3 regions of the Kitasatospora sp. NPDC091335 genome follow, and region 2 is predicted to be linked to each of the others. Evidence: riboswitches for the same ligand, from Rfam matches in the RefSeq annotation. Region 2 holds a riboswitch; each other region holds the start of a gene.
What was found. A riboswitch is a leader RNA that binds a small molecule or an ion and turns the genes downstream of it on or off. The one in region 2 is predicted to bind cobalamin.
Positions count from the first base shown of each region.

Region 1 (10,231 bases), on a different contig from region 2:
CGGCCGGCTGGCAGGGCGGTTGGACGACGAGACGGCCGACAGGCACCGCACCGTGCTGGCCTCGGTCGGCCTGCCGCTGAGCTACCGGGCGGACGCCTGGCCGAAGCTGCTGGACGCGATGAAGATCGACAAGAAGTCCCGCGGCGACCTGATCCGCTTCATCGTGCTGGACGGCCTGGGCAAGACCTCCGTGCTGGAGGGCCCCGACCCGTCCCTGCTGGTCGCCGCCTACGCGGAGGTCTCGGCGTGACCAGGGTGCTGGTGCTCAACGGCCCCAACCTGGGCCGGCTGGGCAGCCGCGAGCCGGACGTCTACGGCGCCACCTCGTACGCCGGACTGGTCGAGCGCTGCACCGCGCTCGGCCGGGAGTTCGGCTTCGAGGTCGAGGTGCGCGAGACCAACTCCGAGCAGCAGATGGTGGAGTGGCTGCACGAGGCGGCCGACGGGCAGCTGCCGGTGGTGATCAACCCCGGCGCGTTCACCCACTACTCGTACGCGATGCGGGACGCCGCCGCGCAGCGCACCGCGCCGCTGATCGAGGTGCACATCTCCAACCCGTACGCCCGGGAGACCTTCCGGCACACCTCGGTGATCGCCGCGGTGGCCTCCGGCACCATCGCCGGATTCGGGCTCGGCTCCTACGAGCTGGCGCTGCGTGCGCTGGCCGAGCAGCTCACCACGCGCTGAGGGTACGGGCGGTGGCCCGGCGGCGGACTGTGCCCGCTGCCGGGCCTCCGTGTAGTGTCCCCGCTGAGAGGTGTCGGGAGGTGTCGTGACGCAGTACGCCGGAGGCGGGCAGGTCCCGCCGCGTCCCGTCGCTCCGCCGGTGCCGCCGGGGGGCGGTCCGCGGGGGACGTCGTCGGGAACGCCGATCTCCGCTCCGCCGCCGGTCCGTCCGGCGCCCGCCCCCGCACCGGCTGCGCCTCCCCCCGCACCGGCGCCGAGCGCGCCGGTGCCCGCGGGAGGCACCGGGCACTTCGTGCTGCCGGCCGGGATGCCGGTCCAGCTGCCCACCCACCCGCCGCAGCGGCGCGCGCCCACCGGGCCGATCGCCGTCCTGCTGATCGGACCGGCCGGGGCCGGCAAGACCACCGTCGCCCGGTACTGGGCCGAGCGCAGGCCCACCCCGACCGCGCACATCAGCCTGGACGACGTCCGCGAGTGGGTGCAGTCCGGCTTCGCCAACCCGCAGTCCGGCTGGAACAACGCCTCCGAGGCGCAGTACCGGCTCGCCCGCCGCACCTGCGGCTTCGCCTGCCGCAACTACCTGGCCAACGGCATCTCCTGCATCGTCGACGACGCCGTCTTCCCGGACCGCCCGGCGATCGGCCTCGGCGGCTGGAAGCGGCACATCGGCCCCGGCATGATCCCGGTCGTGCTGCTGCCCAGCCTGGACTCGGTGCTGCACCGCAACGCCCGGCGCAGCGGCAACCGCCGCCTCGGGGACGAGGAGGTGGCCCGGATCCACGGGCGGATGGCCGGCTGGTACAACTCCGGGCTGCCGATCATCGACAACTCCGCCCTGGACGTCGCCGGGACGGCCGCCGAGCTGGACCGCGTCATCCTGGCCAGGCTGATGGGCGTCCCGGTCCGCTGACCCGCACGGTCGTGGAAGTGTCAGGGCCGGCTGCGATGATGGACGGGTCCTGTCGCAGCGCCCGGAGGAGCTGACGCCCGTGCCGGAAGGCCACATCATCCACCGCCTCGCCACCGAGAACCGGAAGGCCTTCGGCGGCCGCCCGGTCAGGGTCTCCAGTCCGCAGGGCCGGTTCGCCGACGAGGCCAAGGTGATCGACGGGCAGCTGCTCACCGGCGCGGAGGCCACCGGCAAGCACCTCTTCCTCGGCTTCGAGGAGGGCGGCTGGGTGCACGTCCACCTCGGCCTCTACGGCGGGTTCACCTTCGGCACGGGCCCGGCACCGGAGCCGGTCGGGCTGGTCCGGCTGCGGCTGGAGAACGAGGACGGCTACGCGGACCTGCGCGGCCCCAACACCTGTGCGCTCGTCACGGAGGAGCAGAAGGCGGCCGTCGCCGCCCGGCTGGGGCCGGACCCGCTGCGCGCCGACGCCGACGCGGAGGCCGCCTGGCGCCGGATATCGGGCAGCCGGACGACGGTCGCGGCGCTGCTGATGGACCAGAAGGTGCTGGCCGGGGTGGGCAACGTCTACCGGGCCGAGGTGCTGTTCCGCCACGGCATCGACCCGCACCGGGCCGGGCGCGACCTCACCCGCCGGGAGTGGGACGCGATCTGGGCCGACCTGGTCGCGCTGATGCGCGAGGGTGTCACCGCAGGCCGGATCGACACCGTCCGCCCCGAGCACACCCCCGAGGCGATGGGCCGTCCGCCCCGGGTGGACGACCACGGCGGTGAGGTCTACGTCTACCGGCGGGCGGCCATGCCGTGCCTGGTCTGCGGCACCGACGTGCGGACGGAGGAGCACGCCGCCCGCAACCTCTTCTGGTGCCCGAGCTGCCAGGCGGCCTGAGCGGAACCGGTCCTGTGTCGTAGGCGGCCCTGCTGACCTGCGACGATGGACACTGTGCTCGTCGAGCCGCCCGTCCCCGAACCCGTACCGCCACGTGTGAGCGTGGCGTGGAAGGAAGCCCCATGATCTTCATCACCGTCAAGTTCCCGGTCCGCCCCGAGCGCGTCGACGGCTGGCTCGACCTGGTCGACGAGTTCACCCGTGCCACCCGGAACGAGCCCGGCAACATCTTCTTCGAGTGGTCCCGCAGCGTCGACGACCCCAACGAGTTCGTCCTGGTCGAGGCGTTCCGCGACGGCGAGGCCGGCAAGGAGCACGTGGAGTCCGCGCACTTCGCCAAGGCCATGGAGGACCTGTCGTACGCGGTGGCCGCCAAGCCGCGGATCGTCTCCACCGAGATCCCCGGCATGGACGGCTGGGCTGAGATGGGGGAGATCACCCCCCGCTGACACCCGGAGTGCCCCTCCGGCCCGGCGCCCAGCCCGTAGGCTGGGGCCCGGGCCGGTCGGAGGGAGCGGGCAGATGGAGCGGCACGAGGTGGCCAACACCCTGTCGGGGGCCACGGTGGGCGGCCATGTGGTGCAGGCCGGGACCATCGGATCGCTGCACATCCACCAGCCCGAACAGAAGGCGAGACCTCGTCAGGTCCGGTCGCCGCACGGCCCGTTCGTCAACCGCGAGCCGGAACTCGCCGCCCTCGCCGAGGCCCTGGCCCCGGTCGAGGCGGGCGGACTCGGGATCGTGGTGTTCACCGGTCTGGGCGGGGTCGGCAAGACCGAGCTGATCGCCAAGTTCACCGAGGAGCACCGGGCGAGCTTCCCGGACGGCGACCTCTACGCGGACCTCCTCGCCTACCGGCACCAGGGCGGGGTGGACCTCCCCGAGCTGCTGGCCGGCTTCCTGCGCGCCCTCGGCACCGAGCCGCCGGCCGTGGAGGCCGAGCGGTTCACGGCCTTCCGCACCGCCACCGCCGAGCGCCGCTGCCTGTTCTTCCTGGACAACGTCGAACACGCCGCGGAGGTCCGGGCGCTGCTCCCGGCCCGCGGGCTGGTGGTGGTCGCGAGCCGGCGCCGGCTGCCCGCGCTGCGGACGGACGGCGCGCGGGTGCGGCAGCTCGGGCCGCTGAGCGCGACGGCGGGCGCCGAGCTGGTGCGCGGCTGGGTGGGCTCGGGGCGGGGCACCGACGGGGAGCTGGCGGAGCTGGTCGAGCTGTGCGGCGGACTGCCGCTCGCGCTGAACGCGGTCGGCAGCCAGCTGCTGGACCGCGACAGCCTGCCGGTCGGCCGGGTGGTGGCCGAACTGCACGACCGCGAGGGCAGGTTGGCGATGCTGGAGGACGAGGAGAACGATCTCGGCGCGACGTACGACCTGGTCTACGAACGGCTGTCGCCGGAGGGCCGGGCGCTCTACCACCTGATCGGCGTGCACCCGGGCCCCTTCGTGTCCGCCGGACTGGCGCGGGCGGTCGGCGTCCGGCGGGCCGAACGGGCGATCGGGGAGCTGCGCGGCGTCCACCTGCTGGACGAAGTGCTGGACGACGACGGCGAGGACCGCTTCCGGGCCCATGACGTGGTGCGGACGCACGCCTACGGCCGGGCGCGGGAACTGCCCGACCGCGAGGGGCTGCTCGCCGGAGTCGTCGCGTACTACCGCGGCCGGGCGTCGGCGGCCGACCGGGCGATGGCAGGGAAGCGGCTGCGCCTCCAGGAGCCGAGCGGTGACGACCTGCCCCGCTTCCCGTCCGGGACCGCGGCCCTGGAGTGGCTGTACGCCGAACGCGCCAACTTCCGCGCCGTGGTGGAGGCGGCGGCCGAGCAGGGCCGGCACGGCGAGGTGTGGCGGCTCTGCGAGTCGCTCTGGCCGCTCTACCACGGCCGGAAGCTCTACCAGGACTGGATCGCCGCCCACCGGCTCGGCATCGAGTCGGCCCAGTGGGACAACCGGCCGGCCGCCGTGGTCCGGATGCGCAACCAGCTCGCCAGGGCCCACTTCGAGCGCGGGGAGCACCGGCTCGCCGCCGAGCAGTTGGCGCTCGCCACGGAGCTGGTCCCGCTGGTGACCGACCGTCAGGTGGTGGGGGTGCTCTACGAGACGGACGGTCTGCTCTGCCTGGCCGACGGGCGCCCGGCCGACGCGGTGGAGCGGTTCACCCTGGCCCTGGTGGCGAACCGGGGCGACGACCACGGCGAGATCGTCCAGAGCTACAACGTGGCGCAGGCGCTGATCGCCGACGGCCGTCCCGGGGAGGCGCTGGCCCTGCTGGCCGGGGCCACCGCCCAGGCGGGGCGGACGCGGGACGAGGACATGCTGATGAAGCTGCCGCTGGTCCGCGCCCGGGCCCACCGGGCGCTCGGGCAGCTGGACCTCGCCGTCGCCCAGGCGGACGACTGCGCCCGGCAGGCCAGGGAGCGGAGCCAGTACGCCAAGGAGGCGCAGGCGCACACCCTGCTGCTCGGCCTCGCCGAGGAGCGGGGCGACGTGGAACTGGCGGAGCGCAGCCGCGAACGGCTGCGGGAACTGGCCGGTCAGGGCCCGTCCTAGGAGCCTACGGGCCGGTACTGAAGGACACCCGGGTACGGTGGCCGCCGGTGCGGACGGTGAGTCCGTGGTCGGGGAGGCCGGCCGGGTCGCCGCCGTCGGCGAGCCAGGAGGCGACGGCGGAGCCGAGCAGCAGCGGGTCGATGCCGGGGTCGGGGCGGCCCCAGTCCGGTTCGGCGCGGGCCTCCAGCAGCGGGCCGCCGCGCAGCCGCAGCAGGTGGCGGGCCGGGCCGAGGGCGGCCACCGCGACGGCGAGGCCGGGCAGTTCGGCGGCGGTGTCGGCGAGCCAGCGGGTGGCGGGGCGTTCGGCGTGGGCCTCGGTGCGGGCGAGCACCTCGGCGGTGTGGCGCAGGGCGTCGCCGGGGTGGTCGTCGGTGAGGGCGTGGAAGCCGCGCGGGGTGTGGTCGCGCGGGTCGAAGGGGTAGCGCCGGAGGCTGACCTCGGTGCCCTCGCTCACTCCCTCGACGTCGTACGCGGTGGGCCCCTCGGCGGTCGCGGGGCGCGGAACGGGCCTGGGGTAGGGCGGTACGGCCGGTTCGTCCGCGGGTTCGTCGAGTCCGTCCAGGAAGGAGTAGAGCAGCGGGCGCAGCAGGTGGGCGGATTCGCCCTGGTGGGCGAGCGAGCGGCCGGTGACGCCGCTGAGGTCGGCCGGGCCCCGGGCCAGGGCGAGTTCGAGCTGGGCGGCGAGGTCCCCGTCCGGGTCGAGGACGGGCGCGGCCTGGCCGAAGGCGTAGCCGGGGGAGTGCGGGTCGAGTTCGGCGGCGCCGGTGGCGACGAGCACGGTGTGGTGTTCCAGGGCGGCGCCGTAGACGGTGACCGAGCCGTGGTCGCCGATCACGCAGTCGGCGGCGACGAGTGCGGCCTGCCAGCCCTGGTGGGGCGGGATCAGGCGCAGGCCCATCCGGCGGGCGTCGTCGAGCAGCGCCTCGGGGTCGTGGCGGCTCCAGACGTTGGGGTGCAGGACGACGGCCACGGTGTACTCGTCGGCGGGCAGCCGGCGGACCAGCCGCTGGGGGAGGTCGGGGTGGCGGCCGAGCAACGAGTGCCCGCTCCAGGTGGAGCTGACGACGACGAGCCGTCGGCCGCCGGTGGCGCCGAGCGCGGCGCGGTAGCCGTCGCGGGAGCGCCGGCTGGTGAGCATCCGGTCGAAGCACGGGTCGCCGACGACCCGGGCGACGTCCAGCGCCTCGGGGCAGGAGACCCGAAGCCGGTCCAGCTGCTCGGGGTGGGAGAGGCCGAGGACGTCCACGAACACCCGTCCGCGGTGGGTGAGTTCGTTGCGGGACAGGCCGGCGGCGGTGACCGTGTCGCCGGTGGACTCGGTGACCAGGCGGTTGTAGCCGACGCCGTGCGGGAGGACGACGAGGCGGGCGTCCAGGCGGTGCATGGAGGAGTGGACGGCGCAGGCGACGGCCAGGTCGAAGCGGTGCCGGACGGCGTCCTCCCAGTCCAGCACGGTGAAGCCGGGCAGGCCGCGCAGGTAGTCGTCCAGGGCGCGGTCGGCGAAGGCGGAGCCGGGGTTGACGGTGAAGTACCGCTCGATGCCGTCCGGGCTCAGCAGGGTGAGGACGTCCAGGACCCGGGTGGCCGAGGTGAGGGTGCGGGCGACCGCCAGCACGCGGGCCCTGACCGGTCGGGTGCTCCAGCGGTCGGCGGGCCAGGCGTGGGGGTGGGACGGCACACCATGATCGTACTCATCCGGCTCCGCCGCGGCACGGTTTCCGAGTGGGGGTCAGCCCGCCGCCGCGCTGGGCTCGTGGTGCTCGGCGGCGGCGCACTCGTCGAGGAGGGGGCGCATGGCCTCGTCCACGAGCCGGTAGCGCACCACTCGTCCGTCCCGGTCGCCGGTGACCACCCCGGCGGTGCGGAGCAGGCGCAGGGCCTGGGAGACGGCGGGGTCGCGCATGCCGGTGGCGACCGCCAGGTCCGTCACGGCGAGCGGGCCGGCCCGGTGGAGGGCGAGCAGCAGGGCGAGGCGTCCGGGGTCGGCGAGCAGCGAGAAGCGCTCGGCCCAGGTCCGGACGTGCGCGGGATCGCCGATCGCGGCGATGGCCTCGCAGACCCGGTGCCCGTCGATGGTGCGGTGGCCCACGCGGTCGGCAGGTACGAGATGCATGCCGGCATTCTCGCAGGCAAGGGTCTGTGATCCTGGACACCTGCGCACGTGCGCAGCCTTGCACGGGTCGGGCGGGGCCCCTACGGTGTAGCCCGCCGTGGTGCTCGGGAAGACCGGTGACGGACCCTCAGGGGTCCCCAGTCCGGAGCGGCCCTCGCCACTGTGATCGGGTCGTTCCTCCGCCCGCGGAGGAGCGTCGTCCGTACCCATGGAGCCACTGGGTGCCCCGCGCACCTGGGAAGGCGGGTACGGGCGTCCCGTAAGCCAGGAGACCGGCCACGGCATCTCACGAGGTTTTCCACGAGGTGCTGGAGCGTGATCCGCAGATGACCCTGCCCGAAACCGTTGCCGCCGGGGCGAATCCGGCGCCCTCGGTGCTGCCCAGCTTCCAGTGGCGGCGCGAGGACACCATCCGTACGGCCGGGCTGATGGGGGTGATCCTGGCCATGCACGTGGTGGCCTTCGGGACGCTCCTCTTCCTGGTCGCGCCCGAGAAGTACGAGGTCGGCACCCAGGTCTTCGGGGTGGGCCTGGGCGTCACCGCCTACACCCTCGGGATGCGGCACGCCTTCGACGCCGACCACATCGCGGTGATCGACAACACCACCCGCAAGCTGATGGCGGACGGCAAGCGCCCCGTCTCGGTGGGCTTCTGGTTCGCCCTCGGGCACTCCTCGATGGTGGTGCTGATGGCCGCCCTGGTGGCGGGCGGCGCGCAGCTGGCGAACACCCTGATGGACGACGAGTCGGCCACCCACAAGTGGCTCGGCGTGGTCGGCACCACCACCTCCGGCGTGTTCCTCTACCTGATCGGCGCGCTCAACCTGGCGGCGCTGCTCGGCATCCTCAAGGTGTTCCGTTCGATGCGCGCCGGGCAGTACGACGAGAAGGAGCTGGAGGCCCACCTCGACTCGCGCGGCTTCATGGCCCGGGTGCTGAACCGGGCGACCCGTTCGATCACCAGGCCGGGCCAGATGTTCCCGGTCGGCATGGTGCTGGGCCTGGGCTTCGACACCGCGACCGAGGTCACCCTGATGGTGATGGCCGGCTCGGGCGCGGCCTCCGGGCTGCCCTGGTACGCGATCGTCTGCCTGCCGCTGCTGTTCGCGGCCGGGATGAGCCTGTTCGACACCCTGGACGGGACGTTCATGAACTTCGCGTACCAGTGGGCCTTCGCCAACCCGGTGCGGAAGGTGTACTACAACCTGACCATCACGGGTCTGTCGATCGCGGTGGCCTTCATCATCGGCACCATCGAGCTGGTCGGGGTGCTGCACGAGAAGCTGGACCTGACCGACCCGGTCACCGGGTTCGTCGCCGAGATCTCGCTGGACAACGTCGGGTACGCCATCGCCGGGCTGTTCGTGGTGGTCTGGGCGATCGCGATCGGGTACTGGAAGCTCGCCCACGTCGAGAAGCGCTGGACGCCCGGCCAGGGGGCACAGAAGCACTGACCCGTGCGCGGAACGGCGCCTCCCCGCGCCGGGGGGAGGCGCCGTCCGGGTGGGCGGGGTCAGCGCTCCTCGCGGAAGTCGACGTGCCGGCCGGCGGCCGGGTCGAACTTGCGCAGGACCATCCGGTCCGGGTCGTTGCGGCGGTTCTTGCGGGTCACGTACGTGAAGCCGGTGCCGGCGGTGGAGCGGAGCTTGATCACCGGGCGCAGTTCGCTGCGGGCCATCGGGCGTCCTCCTGGGGCCAGGGGCGGCGGGTCCCGGTCGGTGGACCGAGCCCGTGCGCCGAAATGGAATTCATTTCCACCCCGTCCAACGTGGGCCCGGCCCCGCCCATTCCCGGCGTCCGACGCCCGGGGGAGCGGGGAACCCGGCGCGTGCCCGAGGGGGAGGGCACGGAAGCGCGGGGGGCGCGCAAGGGGTACTGGGGGTTCTGTCGGGGGTGCTCGGCGGGCGCTTCGGGCCGGGGGTTCGTAGGCTCGACGCATGGCGGATGCGTACGCGGGGCGGCGGGAACGGGTGAGGGAGCACTGCAGTGCGACGGGGGCCGATGCGGCCCTGGTCACCCGTGCGGCGAACGTGCGGTACCTCACGGGCTGCGCGCCCTGTGGGGCGACCCTGCTGCTCACCAGGGAGAGAGCGCTGCTCGCGCTGCCGGACGACCTGCCCCCGGACGACTCGGGGGAGCACCTGATCGCCCCGGACGTCGCCCGGATGCCGGTGGCGACCGGAGCGGACACCGCGCTGGCCGCCGCGGCCGCCGCCGCCAGGTCCGGTGTGTCGGGCCTGGCCGTGGAGGAGCACGACCTGACCGTCAGCAGGCACCGGGCGGTGGGGGGCCTGGCCGAGGGGGCCCGGCTGGTGGACCTCGGCCGGGTGGTCGAGGGGCTGCGAGTGGTCAAGGACGAGCACGAGATCGCCGACCTGCGGATCGCCGCCGAGATCGCCGACCAGGCGCTCGGCGAGCTGCTGGAGTCGATCCTGGTCGGCCGCACCGAGCGGCACCTGGCGATGGAGCTGGAGCGCCGGATGATCGACCACGGCGCCGACCGGGCCGCCTTCCCGGTCTCGGTCGGCACCGGCAGCCACTCCGGCCAGGCCGCCCACCAGCCGACCGACCGCCGGGTGGAGGAGGGCGACTTCCTGACCGTGGTGATGGGCGCCCAGTACCGGGGCTACGGCGTCTCCACCGCCCGTACCTTCGTGATCGGCGCAGCCCCCGCGCCCTGGCAGGTGGAGCTGCACCGGCTGGTCTTCCGGGCCCAGCGGGCCGGGCGGGAGGCCCTCGGACCAGGAGTGGAGCAGTGCGTGCCCGACCGGGCCGCCCGGCAGGTGCTGGAGGCGGCCGGCCACGCCGAGGCCTCCCCGCACCCGGTGGGCCACGGCATCGGGCTGGAGATCCGGGAGGCGCCGCGCCTCGGTCCGTCGGACATGGGTAAACTGGACAGCCGCGTGCCGGTCACCGTCGGCCCAGGGGTCCACCTCCCGGGCAAGGGCGGCGTCCGGATCGAGGACACGCTCGTCGTGCGCCCCTTCGAAGAGGGCGGGCCCGAGCTGCTCACCATCACCACCAAGGAGCTCCTCGCCCTGTGACCGCGGCCCTCCGGCCGTCGGCGGCAGGACGCGAACCTTGGTTCCTT
Region 1 is NZ_JBIVUM010000010.1:98,906-109,136, reverse strand. Features, by position in the region: gene aroB (3-dehydroquinate synthase) at 1-250, shown strand, start outside; gene aroQ (type II 3-dehydroquinate dehydratase) at 247-687, shown strand; gene ACIQOW_RS21955 (AAA family ATPase) at 758-1,597, shown strand; gene ACIQOW_RS21950 (Fpg/Nei family DNA glycosylase) at 1,677-2,486, shown strand; gene ACIQOW_RS21945 (putative quinol monooxygenase) at 2,609-2,935, shown strand; gene ACIQOW_RS21940 (AAA family ATPase) at 3,009-5,027, shown strand; gene ACIQOW_RS21935 (hypothetical protein) at 5,032-6,705, opposite strand; gene ACIQOW_RS21930 (metalloregulator ArsR/SmtB family transcription factor) at 6,757-7,140, opposite strand; cobalamin riboswitch at 7,222-7,436, shown strand; gene ACIQOW_RS21925 (HoxN/HupN/NixA family nickel/cobalt transporter) at 7,467-8,594, shown strand; gene rpmG (50S ribosomal protein L33) at 8,654-8,818, opposite strand; gene ACIQOW_RS21915 (M24 family metallopeptidase) at 9,078-10,184, shown strand.
Region 1: it holds a riboswitch for cobalamin, as region 2 does, so the genes downstream of both, ACIQOW_RS21925 (HoxN/HupN/NixA family nickel/cobalt transporter) here and ACIQOW_RS12915 (FecCD family ABC transporter permease) in region 2, are expected to answer to the same signal.

Region 2 (10,231 bases):
GGAAGGGCGAGGTGTTCTGCCTGATCGGCCCGTCCGGCTCCGGCAAGTCGACCTTCCTGCGGTGCATCAACCACCTGGAGAAGATCAACGGCGGCCGGCTCTGGGTGGACGGCGAGCTGGTCGGCTACCGGCAGAAGGGCGACCGGCTGCACGAGCTCAAGGACCGCGAGGTCGCCCTCAAGCGGCGCGACATCGGCATGGTCTTCCAGCGCTTCAACCTGTTCCCGCACATGACCGCCGTCGAGAACGTCATGGAGGCGCCGGTCCAGGTCAAGGGCGAGAGCAAGGCCGACGCCCGCGAGCGCGGGATGGCCCTGCTGGAGCGGGTCGGCCTCGCCGACAAGGCGCGGAACTACCCCTCGCAGCTCTCCGGCGGCCAGCAGCAGCGCGTCGCGATCGCCCGCGCGCTGGCCATGAAGCCCAAGCTGATGCTCTTCGACGAGCCCACCTCGGCGCTCGACCCGGAGCTGGTCGGCGACGTCCTGGACGTCATGCGCGGCCTCGCCGAGGAGGGCATGACCATGGTGGTCGTCACCCACGAGATGGGTTTCGCCCGCGAGGTCGGCGACGCGCTGGTGTTCATGGACGGCGGCGTGGTGGTCGAGTCCGGCAACCCCCGCGAGGTGCTCACCGACCCGCAGCACGAGCGGACCAGGGCCTTCCTGTCCAAGGTGCTCTGAACCCGTGCCCCAGGCGCCCGGCAGGCCTCCCCTGCCGGGCGCCGACCGTTTTCCGCCCGGGCCGTGGGCCGCAGCCGCCGCCCGGGCCGTAGGGTGGAGTCCCCGCCCGGGTAATAGGCTGGAGGCAGTAAGCCCGTTACCGCATTCTGGAAGGACCCCTGTGGAGCTCGCCGCGTACGCCGATCTCGCCGTTCGGCTGGTGAACACCGAGGAGCCCGAGCGCGGCACCGACGCGCTGACCTCCGTGGAGGCGGTGCGCGGCCTGTTCTCCGACTCCTCGCGGGCCGCCACGCTCGCCGACGAGTCCGACCTGCCCAGGCTCCGGGCCGTGCGGACCCGCCTGCGCGGGGTCTTCGAGGCCGCCGCCGAGGGGGACGAGATCCGCGGCGTCGACCTGCTGAACAGCCTGCTGATGGAGTACCCCGTCAGCCCGCTGATCTCCGGGCACGACTTCCTGGACGACGCCGGGCGGCCGCGCTGGCACCTGCACCTGGCCGACAACTCGCCCACCGCCACCGCGCACTTCAGCGCGGTGGCCTGCATGGGCCTGGCCGTCCACCTGACCGAGCTGGGCGCCGACCGGCTCGGCATCTGCCAGGCCGCGCCCTGCCGCAACGCCTACCTGGACACCTCGACCAACCGCTCCCGCCGCTACTGCTCGGACCGCTGCGCGACCCGCGCCAACGTGGCCGCCTACCGGGCCCGCAAGCGCCAGGAGGCCGCGGCCGGGGCCGGGGCCGGGGCCTAGGGTTCCTCGACCCACACGCCGAACCGGCGGGCCAGGCCCGGCAGCCGGGCCAGCCGGGGGGTGAGCAGCAGCCGCTCCAGCCGGCGGCCCGGCGCCAGCCAGACCGGGTCGGGACGCAGCCGCAGCAGCACCCGGCCGAGCACCAGCTCGTCCGGCACGGCGCCGTAGCTGCGGCTGTCGCTGTCCACCGGACGGTTGTCGGACAGCAGCCACCAGCCCTCGGCCCGGCGCCCGGCGGCCCGCTTCACCACCAGCAGGTCCTGCTGGAACGGGTGCCGGAAGAGCACCACCGCGCCCGGCCGGACCGGCGCGCCGTAGCGGACCAGCAGCCGGTCGCCCTCGCGCAGGGTCGGCACCATGGACGGCCCCGCCACGTCGACCAGCCCCAGCGGCAGCACGCCGCCCCGGCCCCGCCGCCCCGCTCCGGCGCCCTCCGGCCGCGTGCTCCGCTCCACGGCTCCTCCTCCCGCTCGGCCCGCCCCCAGTCTGCCGTACGGGCCGTCACCTGTTCGATGTCCGGATTGGCCCGTTTCCTGGTCCGTCTTTCGCCCTGGGCCCCCCGCCCGATCGCGAAACCGGGAGGACGGAGGGGTAATCTCGGGCGCGGGAAGACGATCTAAGGAAGGACTCCCATGTTCTCTCGTCTGTTTGCACCGCGCGCCACCGCCCACGCCCACTGCGACCTGCCCTGCGGCGTGTACGACCCGGCGCAGGCCCGGATCGAGGCCGAGTCCGTCAAGGCCACCCAGGAGAAGTACCAGGCCAACGAGGACCCGCACTTCCGCGCCCGCGCCGTCATCATCAAGGAGCAGCGCGCCGAGGCCGTCAAGCACCACATCTCGGTGCTGTGGAGCGACTACTTCAAGGCTCCGCACTTCGAGAAGTACCCGCAGCTGCACCAGCTGGTCAACGACACCCTGAAGGCCGCCTCGGCCGCCAAGGCGTCCACCGACCCGGCCACCGGCCAGGCCCTGCTGGACCTGATCGCCGAGGTCGACAAGATCTTCTGGGAGACCAAGCAGGCCTGAGCCTGACGCGTCGCCAGCCGACCGCCCCCGTCCGCACCGTCGGACGGGGGCGGTCGTGCGTTCACGTCCAGCCCTGCCCGGTAAGGGTTGCCTGCCCTGAGTGGCTGTTATGCTGCCAGGGCGTCCGAGGGGGAAGTCCGGTGTGAATCCGGCGCTGACCCGCAACGGTGAGCACGGCCCGTACCCGCCCGTACGGCCGCGCCAGCCCGATCGCCCCCGGCCGCTGACCTCCCGACAACTCGCCGCGGACTGCGAGGGGACCGGCGCCCCGGCACGCCCCGGCACGCGCCCGGCCCGGCGCACCCGCGGCCCGAGGCAAGGCGCACCCGTGAACCGCGCACCCGCAGACCGTGCAGCCGGCCCGCCCACCCGCCGGATACCCGTCGTCCCGCTCGCCGCCGGCCTCGCCGCCGCGCTGCTGCTCTCGCTGGTCTGCGGAGTCGCCCTCGGCTCCTCCGGGCTCGGCCTGCCCCGGGTGCTGCGACTGCTGGGTGCCGGGCTGACGGGCGGCCGGCTGGAGGCGGACGAGGCGGCCGCGTACGCGATCGTCTGGGAGATCCGGCTGCCGCGCACCGTGCTGGCCGCCGTGGTCGGCGCCGGACTCGCCGCCTGCGGGGTCGCCGTCCAGGCCCTGGTGCGCAACGCGCTGGCCGACCCCTTCGTGCTCGGCATCTCCTCCGGCGCGGCCGTCGGCGCCAACGCCGTGCTGCTGTTCGGCGCCTTCGCCTCGCTCGGGGTGTGGGCGATCTCCGCCTCCGCCTTCGGCTCCGCGCTGGCCGCCATGACGCTGGTGTACCTCGCCGCCCGCACCGCGTACGGGCTCACCCCGCTGCGCCTGGTGCTCACCGGCACCGCCCTGTCCTACGGCTTCTCCGCCGCCACCACCCTGATGGTCTTCGCCGCCGACCGCGGCGAGGCCGCCAGGGACGCCATGATGTGGCTGCTCGGCAGCCTCGGCGGCGCCACCTGGGGCAAGGTGCCGATCGCCGCCGTCACCGTGCTGGCCGGCCTCGCCTACCTGGCCTGCGCCGCCGGGCGGCTGGACGCGCTCGCGATGGGCGACGAGACCTCCGCCTCGCTCGGCGTGGACCCGGACCGGCTGCGCCGCGAGCTGTTCGTGGTGACCGCCGCCGTCACCGGCACCGTGGTCGCGGTCAGCGGGGCGATCGGCTTCGTCGGACTGCTGATGCCGCACCTGGCGCGGATGCTGGTCGGCGCCGGGCACCGCCGGGTGCTGGTGATCGCGCCGCTCGCCGGGGCGCTGCTGCTGGTCTGGGTGGACATCGCGTCGCGCACCCTGCTGGCGCCCGCCGAACTGCCCGTCGGGGTGTTCACCGCGGTGCTCGGCGTGCCCGCCTTCCTGATCATGATGCGCCGCCGCGGCCAGGCCTTCGGAGGCACCCGATGACCGACGTGACCACGCCGTCCGAAGCGGCCGGAGCCACCGGCCCGGCCCTGGCCCAGGACCTCGCCGTCGACGCCGTCTCGGTGGAGCTGGCCGGCACCCGGCTGGTCCACGAGGTGAGCCTGGCGGCCGCCGCCGGGCAGGTGGTCGGCCTGGTCGGCCCGAACGGCAGCGGCAAGTCGACCCTGCTGCGCTGCGTCTACCGGGTGCTGAAGCCGGCCGGCGGCGTCGTCCGGCTCGCCGGCGACGACCTGCACGCGCTCACGGCGCGCGAGTCGGCCCGCCGGGTGGCCGCGCTGACCCAGGAGCACTCCGCCGAGTTCGACTTCACGGTGGCCGAGGTGGTGGCCATGGGCCGGCTGCCGCACCGCCGGGGCTTCGGCGCCCCGTCCGACGGGGACGAGGAGCGCTGCGCCGGGGCACTGCGCAAGGTCCGCGCCGGACACCTCGCCGAGCGGGGCTTCCTGAGCCTGTCCGGGGGCGAGAAGCAGCGGGTGCTGTTCGCCCGCGCGCTGGTCCAGGAGCCGCGCCTGCTGGTGCTGGACGAACCCACCAACCACCTCGACGTCGCCCACCAGCTGGAGGTGCTGGCGCTCGCCCGCGAGGCCGGACCGACGGTGCTCACCGCGCTGCACGACCTCAACCTGGCGGCGGGCCACTGCGACCTGCTGTACGTGCTGCGGGGCGGCCGGATCGTCGCCTCGGGCCCGCCCCACGAGGTACTCGAACCCGCCCTGCTGGCCGAGGTGTTCGGCGTCCGGGGCACCCCGGTGCGGCACCCGGTGACCGGCGCCCTCCAGCTGCTGTTCGACCGCCTCGCCCCCTCCGACCACTCCGCCTGATCCGCCCCCTCCGAAGGAACCACCGTGCGTACCAAGGCCGTTGCCACCGCCGCCCTGCTCGTCCTCGGACTCACCGCCTGCGGCGCCGAGATCGCCCCGAAGGAGGCCGCAGCCGACTCCGCCCACTACCCGGTGACCGTGCGCAACTGCGGCGACGAGCTCACCTTCGACCGGAAGCCCGCCCGGGTGGTGACCAACGACGTCGGCATCACCGAACTGATGCTCTCGCTCGGCCTCGCCGACCGGATGGCCGGCTACGTGATGCCCGACGACAAGGGGCAGCTCGACAAGGTCGCCTGGAAGGACGGCTACCAGCAGACGAAGTGGCTCTCCAAGCAGCGGATCACCAAGGAGATCGCGCTGGACGCCAAGGCCGACCTGGTCTTCGCCGGCTGGCACTACGGCTTCGACGAGGGCAGCGGCGTGACCCCGCAGGCCTTCAAGGCGCTCGGCGTCGACTCGTACGTGCTCAGCGAGTCCTGCCGCAGCGGCAAGGGCACCGAGCGCGGCGTGATGGACCCGCTGGAGGCGCTCTACACCGACCTGGCCAACCTCGGCGAGATCTTCGACGTCAAGGACCGTGCCGACAAGCTGGTCGCCGGCTTCAAGGCGCAGATCGCCGCCGTCCCGCAGCCGGAGCGCCGCCCGTCCGTCTTCCTGTACGACAGCGGGCAGGACAAGCCGTACACCGCGGGCAAGTTCGCCGCCGCCGACGAGATCATCGCCAAGGCCGGCGGGACCAACATCATGGGCGACCTCGCCGACAGCTGGGTCACGGCCGGCTGGGAGAGCGTGGTGGAGCGCGACCCCGAGGTGATCGTGATCAACGACTACGCGACGCCCGGCGCCGAGGAGAAGCGGAAGTTCCTCACGTCCTTCCCGCCGCTGGCGAACGTCTCCGCGGTGAGGAACGGCCGGATCTTCGTCATGGACTACGTCGACCTGGTGGAGAGCCCGCGCAACCCGGCCGCGATCAGCGCGCTGGCCGAGTACCTGCGCACCGTACCGGCCCGCTGACCGGCCCCGGTCCCGCTCCTCCGGCCCCGGCGGCGGGCGTACGCTCAGAGGTACGAGCCGACGGAACCCGACCGGAGGAGCGAGATCATGGCCACCATGGCGGCCCCCACCGCCTTCGACACCCGCGCGCTGCGCGAGGGCATCGAGCGCCGCGACGCCGAGACCCTCCTGGCGCTCTACGCGGAGGACGCCGAACTGCGCATGGTCGATCGCAGGACCCAGCCCAGCCACCCCCTGGTGATGCACGGGCGGGAGGAGATCGGCGCCATGCTGGACGACGTCTACGGCCGCGAGATGACCCACAAGCTGGAACAGGTGGTGGTCCAGGGCGACCACGTCGCCTTCCTGGAGTCCTGCCGGTATCCGGACGGGGTCCGGGTGCTGATGTCCTCGATGGCCGGTCTGCGGGACGGCCGGATCGTCGACCAGACCTCCCTCCAGGCCTGGGACGAGACGGGTCCCGAGCAGTAGGCTCACAGGCATGATCCGCACCGCCGTCGCCACCGACGTCCCCGTCATCCACGCCATGGTCCGCGAACTCGCGGACTACGAGAAGGCCCTGCACGAGGCGAAGGCCACCGAGGAGCAGCTGCACGAGGCCCTGTTCGGCGCCGACCCGGCGCTGTACGGTCTGATCGCCGAGGACGACGTCACCGGCGAGCCGGTCGGCTTCGCGGTCTGGTTCCGCAACTTCTCGACCTGGCGCGGCACCTACGGGATCTACCTGGAGGACCTCTACGTCCGCCCGGAGTCGCGCGGCGGCGGCCACGGCAAGGCACTGCTGCTGGAGCTCGCCCGGATCGCCGTCGAGCGCGGCTACTCCCGGGTGGAGTGGTCGGTCCTGGACTGGAACCAGCCCTCGATCGACTTCTACAAGTCGATCGGCGCGGTGCCGATGAACGAGTGGACGGTGTACCGGCTCACCGACGAGGCGCTGACCGCCGTCGGGCGGCCCTGAACGGCCTTCCGCAGTCCGGAGAAAGGGTCTGCCACCCTGCGTCGCAATGCCTTACCATGAGTAACTCCCGAACCGGGGTGCGGAAGGCAGAGCGATGGCGGATCCGCGACGCCGGACCCCCTTCGGGGGTAGCAAGCGGTAACAAGCGGGGTACCAAGAAAGCACAGCGCGTCACCCAGGAGGCAAGGGTGTCCAAGATCGACGGCGATCTCGGTGTTCAGGACTTCGTGGAGGTCCGGCTGCCCGCAGCCGGGGCCTACCTCTCCGTCCTGCGAACAGCGACGGCCGGGTTGGCCGCCCGGCTGGACTTCACCCTCGACGAGATCGAGGACCTGCGGATCGCGGTCGACGAGGCCTGCGCCATCCTGCTCCAGCAGGCGGTGCCCGGCTCCGTCCTGTCCTGCGAGTTCCGGCTGGTCGGCGACTCGTTGAAGGTGACCGTCGCCGCACCGACCACCGACGGCAAGGCCCCCGAGCGGGACACCTTCGCCTGGACCGTGCTCTCCGCGCTGGCCGGTGAGGTCGACTCCTCGGTCGCCGAGGACAAGACCGTGACGATCAGCCTGCACAAGAAGCGCGGCGGGTCACCCGCCCACTAGTCGGGCGCAGCACCGCACCGCACGACCGAGCAGCACCGAGCACCACCCGCGCAAGGGCCGTCCGCCGCTCCCCGCTCCGGGGACCGACGGACGGCTCCGGTACCGCCACCCATGCGGTACGACCAACGAGACGATTCCGGGGCCACCGGCCCCGGTGCTCCCGGAACGGAACGGGGGAATGGCCGTGAGTGATCTGGACCGTACCGGCCTCGCGACGGCGGGACCTGCCGTACCGACCCAGGCGAGCGTTCCCGGCCTCGCCGCCAACGACGAAGCGCACCCGAAGGACGCCCACCGGATGAGCCACCCCACCGAGCCGACGTCCGAGCCGACGCCTGCCTCCACGCCCCCTCCGGACCCGGTGGACCAGACGGCCGCGACGGACGAAGCCGGCGAGGCGAACGCGACGGACGAGGCGAACACGACGGACGCGACGGCCTCGGCGAACGAGGCCGGGCCGCACGTCGCCGTGCCCACCCAGGTCTCGCACCGCTCGGGCGCCCCGGACCGGGAGGCCGCCCGCGCGCTGTTCGTCCGGCTGTCCGCACTGCCCGAGGGCTCCCCGGAGCGGGTCGAACTGCGCAACCAGCTGGTGCGGATGCACATCCCGCTGGTCGAGCACCTGGCCCGGCGCTTCCGCAACCGGGGCGAGCCGCTGGACGACCTGACCCAGGTCGCCACCATCGGCCTGATCAAGTCGGTGGACCGCTTCGACCACGAGCGCGGGGTCGAGTTCTCCACCTACGCGACGCCGACCATCGTCGGCGAGATCAAGCGGCACTTCCGCGACAAGGGCTGGGCGGTGCGCGTCCCGCGCCGGCTCCAGGAGCTGCGGCTGTCGCTCACCACGGCGACCAGCGAGCTCTCCCAGCGGCACGGCCGCTCCCCCACGGTGCACGAGCTGGCCGAGCACCTGGGGATCTCCGAGGAGGACGTCCTGGAGGGCCTGGAGTCCGCCAACGCGTACTCCACGCTGTCCCTGGACGTGCCGGACAGCGACGACGAGTCGCCGGCCGTCGCGGACACCCTGGGCGCCACCGACGAGGCGCTGGAGGGCGTCGAGTACCGCGAGTCGCTCAAGCCGCTGCTGGCCCAACTGCCGCCCCGGGAACAGAAGATCCTGGTGCTGCGGTTCTTCCGGAACATGACCCAGTCGCAGATCGCCGCCGAGGTGGGGATCTCCCAGATGCACGTGTCCCGGCTGCTCGCCAGGACCTTGGCCCAGCTGCGGGAGAAGCTGCTGGTGGAGGAGTAGGACTGACGGCCGCTCAGCTCGGGCTGGGCGGCCGCACGGTCGGCCCTGTGGGCCCTAGTCTTCGGACGGGGCGTACAGGGCCGCCGTCGACTTCGGGTTCAGCAGGCAGCCGATGCCCACCAGGCCGAGCACGCCGATCAGCGCGCCGACCGCGACCATCGCGCCGCCGTTCTCGACCATGTAGTAGGCGACCGGCAGGCAGATCGAGTTGGTCAGCACCGCCGGGCTGCGGCCCCAGCGGCGCTCCTTGAGCAGCGCGCGGGCGGCCAGCACCGGCAGCACGCCGAGCAGCACGATCACCGCTCCGCCGAACTCGTTCAGGGCCAGGTGCCTGGCTTCGCCGGACAGCGCGGCCACCATGTCCCAGACGCCGACGAGGGCCAGCGCGGCGCCCTCCAGGGCGGTGATGGCGGCTCCCAGGGTCAGGGAGGCCGGGCGGCCGGAGCCGGCCGCGGGTACGGGTGCGGAGGTTTCTGCGGTCACTCCAGCAGGGTAGCCGCCGGTCGGTGCGTACCGACCCGTAGGCTTTCCCCATGCGCGCTCTCCTGGTCGTGAACCACAAGGCCACCACCACCAGTGGCCGGACCAGGGACGTCCTGATCCACGCCCTGCGCAGCGACCTCAAGCTGGAGGTCGCCGAGACCAGGTACCGGGGCCACGCGCGCGACCTGGCCCGTGAGGCGGCGGAGGACGGCGCGGTCGACCTGGTGGTGGCGCTGGGCGGTGACGGCACCGTCAACGAGGTGGTGAACGGGCTGCTGGCGCACGGCCCGGGCGAGAAGGTCCCGCGACTGGCCGTGGTGCCGGGCGGTTCGACCAATGTGTTCGCCCGCGCGCTGGGACTGCCCAACGACCCGGTGGAGGCCACCGGTGCCCTGCTGGACGCGCTGGAGCACGGCCGCGAGCGGCCGATCGGGCTGGGCAAGGCGATGACCGACGGCCTGCCGGACCGCTGGTTCACCTTCACCGCGGGGCTGGGCTTCGACGCAGGGGTGGTCGGCCGGGTCGAGGACCAGCGCAGGGCCGGGCGCAAGTCCACCCACGCCCTGTACGTCGGCCAGGCGCTCCGGCACTACTTCACCCAGCGTGACCAGCGCCGCTCCGGCCCGGTCTCCCTGGAACTGCCGGGCCGCGCGCCGGTTCCCGGCCTGGTCCTGTCGATAGTCAGCAACACCTCTCCCTGGACGTTCCTCGGCAACCGTCCGGTCTACCCTTCACCGCTCGCCTCCTTCGACACGGATCTGGACGTCTTCGGCATCACCCGGATGACGGCGTTCGGCACTGCTCGAACGGTCCGTCAGATCCTGCGGTCGTACACGTCTTCGAGCGACGACGCCCCTCCGGCCGGCCCCTCGGGGAAGCACGTCGTCTCCTATCACGACGTCAGACACTTCACCTTGGTTTCAGAGGAACCCAGCCCCTTCCAGGTCGACGGCGACCACCTTGGAGACAGGAGTCGCGTCAGTTTCACAGGCGTACGGCGGGCACTGCGTGTGATTGTGTGACCGGAAGGGGGGTTCCTCCTTCTTCTCGAACGCACAAGCCCCCTTCACTCCATAGAAGTACTGGCTGTGAGCTAGGCGACACCGAAGAATCCAAAATTCCTCCCCGAAGGGGGTTGTATCCGAGCCCGAGGTTTGCGAACCTCTACATGGCGATCGGGACACATCGCAGCGACGGCAACTCCGGAAGTACAGGA
Region 2 is NZ_JBIVUM010000004.1:319,036-329,266, reverse strand. Features, by position in the region: gene ACIQOW_RS12935 (amino acid ABC transporter ATP-binding protein) at 1-680, shown strand, start outside; gene ACIQOW_RS12930 (CGNR zinc finger domain-containing protein) at 841-1,428, shown strand; gene sodX (nickel-type superoxide dismutase maturation protease) at 1,425-1,883, opposite strand; gene sodN (superoxide dismutase, Ni) at 2,061-2,456, shown strand; cobalamin riboswitch at 2,538-2,663, shown strand; gene ACIQOW_RS12915 (FecCD family ABC transporter permease) at 2,785-3,864, shown strand; gene ACIQOW_RS12910 (ABC transporter ATP-binding protein) at 3,861-4,703, shown strand; gene ACIQOW_RS12905 (ABC transporter substrate-binding protein) at 4,728-5,720, shown strand; gene ACIQOW_RS12900 (nuclear transport factor 2 family protein) at 5,808-6,191, shown strand; gene ACIQOW_RS12895 (GNAT family N-acetyltransferase) at 6,202-6,678, shown strand; gene ACIQOW_RS12890 (anti-sigma regulatory factor) at 6,867-7,277, shown strand; gene ACIQOW_RS12885 (SigB/SigF/SigG family RNA polymerase sigma factor) at 7,462-8,532, shown strand; gene ACIQOW_RS12880 (hypothetical protein) at 8,587-9,015, opposite strand; gene ACIQOW_RS12875 (diacylglycerol/lipid kinase family protein) at 9,066-10,037, shown strand.

Region 3 (10,231 bases), on a different contig from region 2:
GCCAGGGCGTACGCCTTGTAGACGGACGCCGGGTTGGTGTAGGGCGCGCCGCTGAAGTGCACGAAGTCACAGGCCAGGCCGCGCCGCATGGCCCGGTGCGCGGCCACCGGCGAGTCGTAGCCGCCGGACAGCAGGACCAGGGCCCGGCCGCTGGAACCCACCGGCAGCCCGCTCAGCCCGGGGTGCCGCTCGGCGGACAGGTAGGTCTCGCGGCGGTCGATCTCCACGGACAGGGTGACGTCGGGCGCGGTCAGGTCCACCCGCAGGCCGGCCACCCGGGGCTGCAGACGGCCCCCGAGTTCCCGCTCCAGCTGGGAGGAGGTCAGCGGGAAGGTCTTGTCGCGCCGTTTGACGCGCACGGCGAAGCCGGTGGCGGCCCGCCCGGCGCACGCGGTACGCAGCACCTCCAGCCCGTTGGCCTCGATCGACTCCATCGTGCTGGGCACGCGCAGCGCCGGTTCCACGGAGCTGAAGCCGATCACGGTACGCGCCCTGGCCACCAGGGTCTCCACGGGCACCTGCCCGCCGAGCACGGTGAGGCTGTGCGGGGTCCGGATCCAGGTCGAGCCGCCCACCCCGCGCAGCGCCGCCCGCAGGTTCTCCTCCAGGCGGTTCACGAACAGGCGCCGGTTGCGCCCCTTGAGGGCGACCTCGCCGTGCTTGAGGAGCACGCAGGGGCCGTAGGGGTCGGTGCCGCCGCGCGGAGCGGGCAGGCGGGTGTCGTCGGTCGGGTGGTCCATCCGGAAGTCCCAGTGTCGTCGGTCGGTGTCGTCGGTCGGTGTCGTCGGCAGCGTCCATCGTGCAGGACGGGCCGGAGTAGGAGCCAGGCGCGTCCGCCGGGGGCGCGCGGGGCCCGCCGGGGGCGCGGTTCACGCCCGCGCCCCCGCCGTCAGTGCCTCCGCCGTCGGCGCCGGCCGGGGCGCGGCGGGTCCGCGGCGCCGCAGCGCCGCCTCGACCCGGACCGCGTCGGCCGTGTCGCGGACCTCGTGCACCCGTACCGCCCACGCCCCCTGGGCGGCGGCCAGGACGCTGGCCGCCGCGGTGGCCGCGTCGCGTTCCCTGGCCGGGCGGGCCTCGCCCGTGTCCGGGTCGGCCAGCAGCTCGCCCAGGAAGCGCTTGCGCGAGGCCGCCACCAGCAGCGGGCGTCCCAGCGCGCTCCACGCGTCCAGCGAGGCCAGCAGCGCCCAGTCGTCCCGCCTGCTCTTGGCGAAGCCGAGGCCCGGGTCCACGATGACCTGCGACGGGTCGACCCCGGCGGACACCACCGCGTCCATCTGCCGGGCCACCTCGCCGATCACCTCGGCCACCACGTCGGTGTAGTCGGCCAGTCCGTCCATGCCCGCGGACTGCCCGCGCCAGTGCATGACGACGAAGGGCACCCCGGTCCTGGCCACGGCGCGGGCCATGCCCGGATCGGCCCGGCCTCCGCTGACGTCGTTGACGATCCGCGCGCCGGCCTCCACCGCCGCCTCGGCGACCCGGGCCCGCATGGTGTCGATGCTGACCAGGACGCCCTCGCCGGCGAGAGAGCGCACCACCGGCAGCACCCGGCGCAGCTCCTCCTCCTCGGACACCCGGGTCGCTCCCGGCCTGGTCGACTCCCCGCCCACGTCCACGATGTCGGCGCCCTGCTCCGCCAGCAGCAGCCCCCGGTCCACCGCCCGCCCCGGGTCCAGCCAGCGACCGCCGTCCGAGAACGAGTCGGGGGTCACGTTCACGATTCCCATCACTGCGCACCGGTCCCATCCGGGGAGTCCCGGCAATGCCTGCGAAGGTCTTTTCATGTCCCCATTGTGCCGTCCCGTCCGGGATCTTCCCCGGGCACCCCCGGTGGAGAAATCCGTATCACGGAGTGGACGCTCCGGGATTGGTCCGCACCAATCCGGATAACCTCCTGTCATGACACTCGGAATCCCCACCACGCGCACGGACCGGGCGGCCTCCATCCGCGAACTCCTCGCGACCGGCAGGCGTTCCTACTCGTTCGAGTTCATGCCGCCCAGGAGCCCCGAAGCGGAAGCCGGCCTGTGGAATGCGATCCGGCGACTCGAAGCCCTGTCCCCCACCTTCGTCTCGGTGACCTACGGTGCCGGCGGGTCGACCCGGGAGCGGACGGTCAACGTCACCGGCCGCATCGCCCAGGAGACCACCCTCACCCCGGCCGCCCACCTGACCGCCGTCGGCCACAGCGTCGCCGAGCTTCGGAACATCCTCGGGCACTACGCCGACCAGGGCGTCCGCAACATCCTGGCGCTGCGCGGCGACCCGCCGGGCGACCCGCTGGGCCGCTGGGACCGCCACCCGGACGGGGTGGAGTACGCGGCCGACCTGGTGCGGCTGATCAAGGAGTCCGGGGAATTCTGTGTCGGCGTGGCCGCGTTCCCGGAAATGCACCCGCGGTCTCCCGACTGGGATTCCGAGATCGGGCATTTCATCGCCAAATGCCGGGCCGGAGCGGACTACGCGATCACCCAGATGTTCTTCGAGACGGACAGCTACCTCCGTTTCCGGGACCGGCTGGAATCCTCCGGGTGCGCCGTTCCGATCATTCCGGAGATCATGCCGGTGACCACCATCCGGTCACTCCGGCGGATCCCCGACCTGTCCACCGCGGCCATTCCCCGGGAATTCTCCGAGCGCATGCTGAAGCACCGGGACGACCCGCGGGCGGTCCGCTCGATCGGCATCGAGTACGCGACCGGCATGTGCCGGCGCCTGCTGGCCGAAGGGGTCCCCGGCCTGCATTTCATGACCATGAACTTCTCCACGGTCACGACGGAGATCTACCAGAACCTCGGGCTGCCCGAGTCCGGCTGAGCTCGGCCCGGGCCTCCGGGGCACGAGGTGCCGGGGCGGGTACGACGGGGTCGCCGTACCCGCCCCGGTCACCGTCAGCCTGCGAGTTCCTCGCGCAGCAGGCGGGCGGCGCCGACCAGGCTCTCCAGCGAGGCCCGGGTCTCCGGCCAGCCGCGGGTCTTCAGCCCGCAGTCCGGGTTGACCCAGAGCCGCTCCGCCGGGATCGCGGCCAGGCCCGCGCGCAGCAGCGAGACGGCCTCCCCGGTGCCGGGGACGCGCGGGGAGTGGATGTCCCACACGCCCGGACCGACCTCGCGCGGGTAGCCCGCCCCGGCCAGTTCGCCGGCCACCTCCATGTGCGAGCGGGCGGCCTCCAACGAGATGACGTCCGCGTCGAGTTCGTCGATCGCGGTCATGATGGCGCCGAACTCGGCGTAGCACATGTGGGTGTGGATCTGGGTCTCGGCCCGCACCCCCGACGTGGCCAGCCGGAAGGCCTCGGTGGCCCAGTCCAGGTAGGCCGGGCGGGCCGCGGCCCGCAGCGGGAGGGTCTCGCGCAGGGCCGGCTCGTCGACCTGGACGACGGCCGCGCCCGCCGCCTCCAGGTCGGTCACCTCGTCGCGCAGCGCGAGGGCGACCTGCCGGGCGGTGTCGGCGAGCGGCTGGTCGTCGCGGACGAAGGACCAGGCGAGCATGGTGACCGGGCCGGTGAGCATGCCCTTGACCGGGCGCTCGGTGAGTCCCTGGGCGTAGCGGAACCACTCCGTGGTCATCGGGTGGGGGCGGGAGATGTCGCCGGCCAGCACCGGCGGCCGCACGTACCGGGTGCCGTACGACTGCACCCAGCCGTGCCGGGTGGCGAGGTAGCCGGTGAGCTGCTCGGCGAAGTACTGGACCATGTCGTTGCGCTCGGGCTCACCGTGCACCAGGACGTCCAGGCCGGCCTTCTCCTGGTACGCGATGACCTCGCGGACCTCGGCCTCCATCCGCTCCCGGTAGGCCGCCGCGTCGATCCGTCCGGCCGTCAGGTCGGCGCGGGCGGTGCGCAGTTCGGTGGTCTGCGGGAAGGAGCCGATGGTGGTGGTCGGCAGCAGCGGCAGGCCCAGCCGGGCCCGCTGGGCCTCGGCCCGGACGGGGTAGGGCTGGGCCCGGCGGGCGTCCTCGGCGGTGACGGCGGCGGCGCGGGCGCGCACCGCCGGGTCGCGGGTGATCGGCGAGCCGGCCCGGGAGGCCAGGTCGGCGCGGTTGGCGGCCAGGTCGGCCGTCACCGCGCCGGTGCCCTCGCGCAGGCCCCGGGCGAGCAGCGCCGCCTCGCCGGCCTTCTGCCGGGCGAAGGCCAGCCAGCGGGCGATCTGCGGGTCGATGTCGCGCTCCGCGGCGGCGTCGACCGGCACGTGCAGCAGCGAGCAGGACGGCGCCACGTCGACCGTGCCGGCGAGGCCCAGCAGGGTCGCCAGGGTCGCCAGCGACTTCTCCAGGTCGTTGATCCAGATGTTGCGCCCGTCGATCACCCCCGCCACCAGCCGCTTGCCGGGCAGTCCGCCGACCGCGGCGAGGTCGTCCAGGTTCGCGGCGGCCGGGCCGGTGAAGTCCAGCGCCAGGCCCTCGACCGGTGCCTTCGCCAGCACCGGCAGCGCCTCACCGAGCCGGTCGAAGTAGCTCGCGACCAGCAGCTTGGGCCGCTCGGTGAGGGCACCGAGCTCGCGGTAGGCGCGGGCGGCGGCGTTGAGTTCGGCCGGGGTGCGGTCCTGGACGAGCGCGGGCTCGTCCAGCTGCACCCAGCCGGCCCCCGCGGCCCTGAGCGCCGCGAGCAGCTCGGCGTAGACCGGCAGCAGCCGGTCCAGCAGCGTGATCGGCTGGAAGTCCTCGGCCACTCCCGGCGCCGGCTTCGCCAGCAGCAGGTACGTCACCGGGCCGACCAGCACCGGCCGCGCGGTGTGGCCCAGCGCCAGCGCCTCCCGCAGCTCGCCGACCGCCTTCGCCGGGTCGGCGGCGAACACCGTGTCCGGCCCCAACTCGGGGACCAGGTAGTGGTAGTTGGTGTCGAACCACTTCGTCATCTCCAGCGGCGCGACGTCCTGGGTGCCGCGCGCCATCGCGAAGTACCCGGCCAGCGCGTCGGCGTCCACCGCCTCCCGGTGCCGGAGCGGGATCGCGCCGACGGCCACGGTGGTGTCCAGCACGTGGTCGTAGAGCGAGAAGTCGCCGGTCGGGACCTCCTCGATCCCGGCCTCGGCGAGCTGCGCCCAGTTCGTCCGGCGCAGGTCGGCGGCGGTCGCCAGCAGCGCCTCCGCCGTGACGGCGCCCTTCCAGTACCCCTCGATCGCCTTCTTCAGTTCACGGTTGCGGCCCTGGCGGGGGTAGCCGTGCACGGTGGCGACGCTCGCCGCGGCTGCGGACTTCGTGGTCAAGGGACTCTCCTTCGCGAGCCTGATTCCTCAAGTGCCCGGTGACGGCACGAGGACGCGAAGGGATGACGAACCGGACGGATACCCGTGCACGCGCACGGCCCCGCCGGGTATGGTCGCCGACCCGCCCACGAGGTCACCGGATGGCCGCACGCGAACGGTCGCGCACGGGCAGTGGCAGGTCTTCGGACTCGTGGGCGCGCCCTCCCCGGCCTCACCAGGGCGGACACCTACTGGCCGTCGCTTCCCAGACCCGTTCCCGGGCCCAGTGCGTATGACGGCGGTCGTTCCCACTCACCGCTGCGGGGCAGTCCCGGACTGGCCAGTCGAAAGGCGTCACCGGGTTCCCTCTTGCGACGCGCCTGCCTGGCGGACAGGGCGAACCAGCTGCTCCGTCAGCTTAGGGGCAAACCGGCGGCGCCGAGGCGGAAATCTCGAAAGGCGTCCGCATGGTGGGACGTCGTCGCGGGCCGCTACTCGGCGGGCTCCAGCTCCGGCTCGGTCCTGCGGGCCCGCCGCTCCCGTGCCACCCGGCCGCGCTGCCGGTCGGCGGCGCTCTCCAGGAGCAGCTCCGGGACCCGGTGGGGCCGGCCCTCGGCGTCGACCGCCACGAACACCAGGTGCGCCGTCGCCACCCTGGTGACGGGCCCGGTGAGGTTCCACCGCTCCGAGGTCACCGCCACCGACACGTCCATCGACGTCCGTCCGACGTGGTCGACCCGGGCCCGGACGGTGAGGAGGTCTCCGGCCCGGACGGGCGCGAGGAACGACATCTCCTCGACCGAGACGGTGACCGCGGTGACACCGGCGTGCCGGCCCGCGGCGGCGGCGGCCGCGTCGTCGATCAGCTTCATCATCACGCCGCCGTGCACCGTCCCGTAGAGGTTGGTGTCGTGGTCGCTCATGATGTGGGCCAGGGTCACCGCGGACTCGGCCGGGGTGCGGGAGAGCACGGAGGGGCTGGTCACAGCGACGGCCCGCCCTTCGGGGCACCGGACGGGGCCACGGCCGGACGCCCGGCGTGCCGGCTCCGCGGGCCGTCGGGCCCGGGCCGGTGTCCACGGCGTACGGGCTCGTGGGGATCGTGGTCGGTGTTCCGCTTCACGGAACTCTCCTTCGCGGTTTCGCACACCCCGGGCACGCGAAGGGGCAGGCAGCGGTCCGGACACGTCCCGCCTGCACCGTCGACCCGCCCTCGGGGTCCTGGTGGGACCGCGGGCCGGCACGGCACGCGGGCAGCGGCAGGTCTTCGGACTCGTGGGCACGCCCTCCCGGCCGAACCGGGACGGGCACCTACTGGCCGTCGCTTCCCGGGCCCGCTTCCGGGCCGGTGCACATGACGGCGGTCGTTCCCACTCACCGCTGCGGGGCAGTCCCGGACTCGCACCGGGTTCCCTCTTGCGACACCCCGCCTGGCGGACGGGGCGAACCAGCTGCCCCGCCAGCTTACGTCCATCGGCGCAGCTCACAGCCACCGCCCACCGGCCTGACCCGGCCCGGGGGACCACGCGCGGGGCCGGACGGCAGAATGTCCCCATGCGGCAGATCTTCGTCATCGGCATCGGTGCGGGCGACCCCGACCACCTCACCCTGCAAGCGGTCAAGGCCCTCGGCCGTACCGACGTCTTCTTCGTCCTCGGCAAGAACGAGGAGCGGCAGGACCTCATCACCCTGCGCCGCCGGATGCTCGCCGAGCACGGCCGGCCGGGGCACCGCGTGGTCGAGGTGCCCGACGCGGAGCGCGACCGCGCCACTCCCGCGTACACGGCCGCGGTGGACGACTGGCGCGTCCGCCGCGCCGATCTGGTCGAGCGGCTGGTCGCCGAGCACCTCGGCGAGGGCGAGAGCGGCGCGTTCCTGGTCTGGGGCGACCCGGCCCTCTACGACAGCGTCATCGCCGTGGTGGACGACGTGTCGGCCCGGGGCGGTGTGCCGTTCGAGTACCGGGTGATCCCGGGCATCAGCAGCGTCTCCGCGCTCGCCGCCGCGCACCGCACCACGCTGACCCGGGTCGGCCGCCCGGTGCAGATCACCACCGGCCGCCGCCTCGCCGAGGGTTTCCCCGAGGGAGTGGACGACGTGGTGGTGATGCTCGACGGCCGGGCCGCCTTCACCGAGGTCGACCCCGCGGGGTTGGAGATCCACTACGGCGCCTACCTCGGCACCCCGGACGAGGTGCTCGTCTCCGGGCCGCTTGCCGAGGCCGCCCCGCGGATCCGCGAGCTGCGCGAGCGGGCCCGCGCGCGCAAGGGCTGGATCATGGACACCTACCTGCTGCGCCGGTCGGACGGCTGACGGCTGACGGCTGACGGCTGTCGGGACACGGTGCGCCGCCCCGGGGGTGGGGCGGCGCGGCGCGTCAGCGAGCTTGATCTCCGGCTGCCCGAACTTCGCGGTGTCCGCCGCCAGCAGCACGTCGCAGAGCATCGCCAGCTCGCAGCCGCCGCCCAACGCGTAGCCCGCCACCGCCGCGACCACCGGCTTGCGCAGCGCACCGAAGCGGTCCCAGGCGGCGAACCAGTCGCCGAGGTAGGCGTCGACGAATTCGAGCGACTGCATCTCCTTGATGTCGGCGCCGGCCGCGAAGGCCTTCTCCGAGCCGGTGACCAGCAGACAGCCGGTCTCCGGGTCACGGTCGAACTCCGTTGCCACGGCCACGACTTCGTTCATCAGCCGGGTGTTCAGCGCGTTCAGTGCCTTGGGCCGGTCCGGGGTGATCAGCCCCACCCGGCCCCTGCGCTCGACCAGGATCGTCTCGTAGCCGGTCACTCGGCACCCTTTCCCAGCGTCGTGATGATGGCCGAGAAATCCAGTCCGGCCGCCTCGCCCTGGGCGAAGGAGGCGTACAACTCGGCTGCCCGGCGCCCGAATTCGGCCGGCAGGGCGGAGGCGGTGGCCGCGTCGGCGGCCAGCCCGAGGTCCTTGGCCATCAGCGCCGCGGCGAACCCGGCCGCGTACTCGCGGTTGGCCGGGCTGGCCGGGACGGGCCCGGGGACCGGACAGTTGGTGGTGAGCGCCCAGCACTGGCCGGAGGCCGTGGCGGCGACGTCGAAGAGCGCCTGGTGGCTGAGCCCGAGGCTCTCCCCGAGGAGGAAGGCCTCGCTCACCGCGATCATCGAGACGCCGAGGATCATGTTGTTGCAGAGCTTCGCGGCCTGCCCGGCACCGGACGGGCCGCAGTGCACCACCGTGCGCCCCATGGCCGCCAGCACCGGCTCCGCCTCGGCGAACTCGCCGTCGGAGCCGCCCACCATGAAGGTCAGGCTCGCGGCCTCGGCCCCGGGCACTCCGCCGGAGACCGGCGCGTCCGCGGCCAGGTGCCCCGCGGTGCGGGCCAGGTCTGCGGCGATCCGGGCGTCCCCGACCGCGATGGTGGAGCAGTCCACGAACAGCGCGCCGCGCGGCGCCGCCGCCGTCAACTCCCGGTAGGACTCCAGGACGTGGCGCCCGGCGGGGAGCATGGTGACGACCACCTCGGCCGCCGCGACCGCCTCCGCCGCCGAGCCGGCCACGGCCACGCCGTGGCCGGCCGCGCGTTCCCTGGCGTCCTCCGCCAGGTCGTAGCCGGTCACCCGGAGCCCCGCCCCCACCAGGTTGGCGGCCATCGGGCCGCCCATGTTGCCCAGCCCCACGAATCCGATGTTCAGGCTCACCAGCGCTCCAGGGTGCTCGTGGTGGAGAGGCCGAGCTCACGCTCGCCCAGCCTCGCGAAGTGGCGGTCGACCTCGGCGTCCCGCACGGCGGCCAGGTCGGCCGGGCTCCAGCGCGGGGTGCGGTCCTTGTCGATCACCTGGGCCCGGATGCCCTCCGGCAGGTCGGCGGTGGCGAGCGCGGCGCAGGAGGTGCGGTACTCCTGGTCGAGGACGGCCTCCAGCGGGCCGAGCGCCCGGGCCCGGCGCAGCGCGGCGAGCGTCACCTTGACGGCGGTGGGCGAGTTGGCGGCGATCCGGTCGGCGGCCTCTCCGGCGGCCGGGTCGCCGGCCGCCGCCAGCCGCTCGACGATCTCCTCGACGGTCGGCGCGGCGTAGCAGCGGTCGATCCACTCCCGCTGCCCGGCCAGCCGGCCGGGCGGTGCGGCCGCGATGTGCCGGGCCAGCGCGTCGTGCACCGGCCGGACGGCCAGGTCGTCCAGCAGGGCGGGAAGCCGCCCGGCGGGCACGAAGTGGTCGGCGAACCCGCACAGCAGGGCGTCCGCGGCGCCGACCGCGCCGGCCGTGAGGGCCAGGTGGGTGCCCAGTTCGCCGGGGGCGAGGGCGAGCAGGTAGCTGCCGCCGACGTCCGGGACGAAGCCGATCCCGGTCTCCGGCAGGGCGATCCGGCTGCGTTCGGTGACGATCCGGACGCTGCCGTGCGCGGAGACGCCGACCCCGCCGCCCATCACGATGCCGTCCATCAGTGCCACGTATGGCTTCGGGTAGCGGGCGATCCGGGCGTTGAGGTGGTACTCGTCGCGCCAGAACCGCTCGGCGGCGGCGCGGTCCCCGCCGGTGGCGGCGCGGTGGATGGCGACGATGTCGCCGCCCGCGCAGAGCCCGCGCTCGCCGGCGCCGGTGACGACCACGGTCGCGACGGCGTCGTCGTGCTCCCAGTCGTCCAGGGCCCGGGCGATCCGCAGCACCATGGCGTGGGTGAGGGCGTTGAGGGCCTTGGGGCGGTTGAGCACGATCAGCCCGGCCCGGCCCTCCCGGTGGACCAGGACGTCGTCGGCCCCGGTGGTGTCGGCCCCCATCAGGCGGCCCCGATCAGGCCGCGGGCGACGATGACGCGCATGATCTCGTTGGTCCCTTCCAGGATCTGGTGCACCCGCAGGTCGCGGACGGTCTTCTCGATGCCGTACTCGGTCAGGTAGCCGTAGCCGCCGTGGAGCTGGAGCGCCTGGTTGGCCACCTCGAAGCCGGTGTCGGTGGCGTGCCGCTTGGCCATCGCGCACAGCTGCGGGGCCCGCGGGTCGCCGCGGTCCAGGGCCGCCGCCGCGCGCCAGAGCAGCGCCCGAGCGGCCTCCAGTTCGGTGGCCATGTCGGCGAGCC
Region 3 is NZ_JBIVUM010000012.1:224,235-234,465, forward strand. Features, by position in the region: gene thiI (tRNA uracil 4-sulfurtransferase ThiI) at 1-740, opposite strand, end outside; gene folP (dihydropteroate synthase) at 870-1,727, opposite strand; gene metF (methylenetetrahydrofolate reductase [NAD(P)H]) at 1,900-2,817, shown strand; gene metE (5-methyltetrahydropteroyltriglutamate--homocysteine S-methyltransferase) at 2,892-5,207, opposite strand; cobalamin riboswitch at 5,363-5,607, opposite strand; gene ACIQOW_RS25010 (acyl-CoA thioesterase) at 5,678-6,172, opposite strand; cobalamin riboswitch at 6,448-6,604, opposite strand; gene cobF (precorrin-6A synthase (deacetylating)) at 6,741-7,499, shown strand; partial or broken gene ACIQOW_RS25020 (enoyl-CoA hydratase-related protein) at 7,506-7,973, opposite strand; gene mmsB (3-hydroxyisobutyrate dehydrogenase) at 7,970-8,857, opposite strand; gene ACIQOW_RS25030 (enoyl-CoA hydratase/isomerase family protein) at 8,854-9,933, opposite strand; gene ACIQOW_RS25035 (acyl-CoA dehydrogenase family protein) at 9,933-10,231, opposite strand, start outside.
Region 3: it holds a riboswitch for cobalamin, as region 2 does, so the genes downstream of both, metE (5-methyltetrahydropteroyltriglutamate--homocysteine S-methyltransferase) here and ACIQOW_RS12915 (FecCD family ABC transporter permease) in region 2, are expected to answer to the same signal.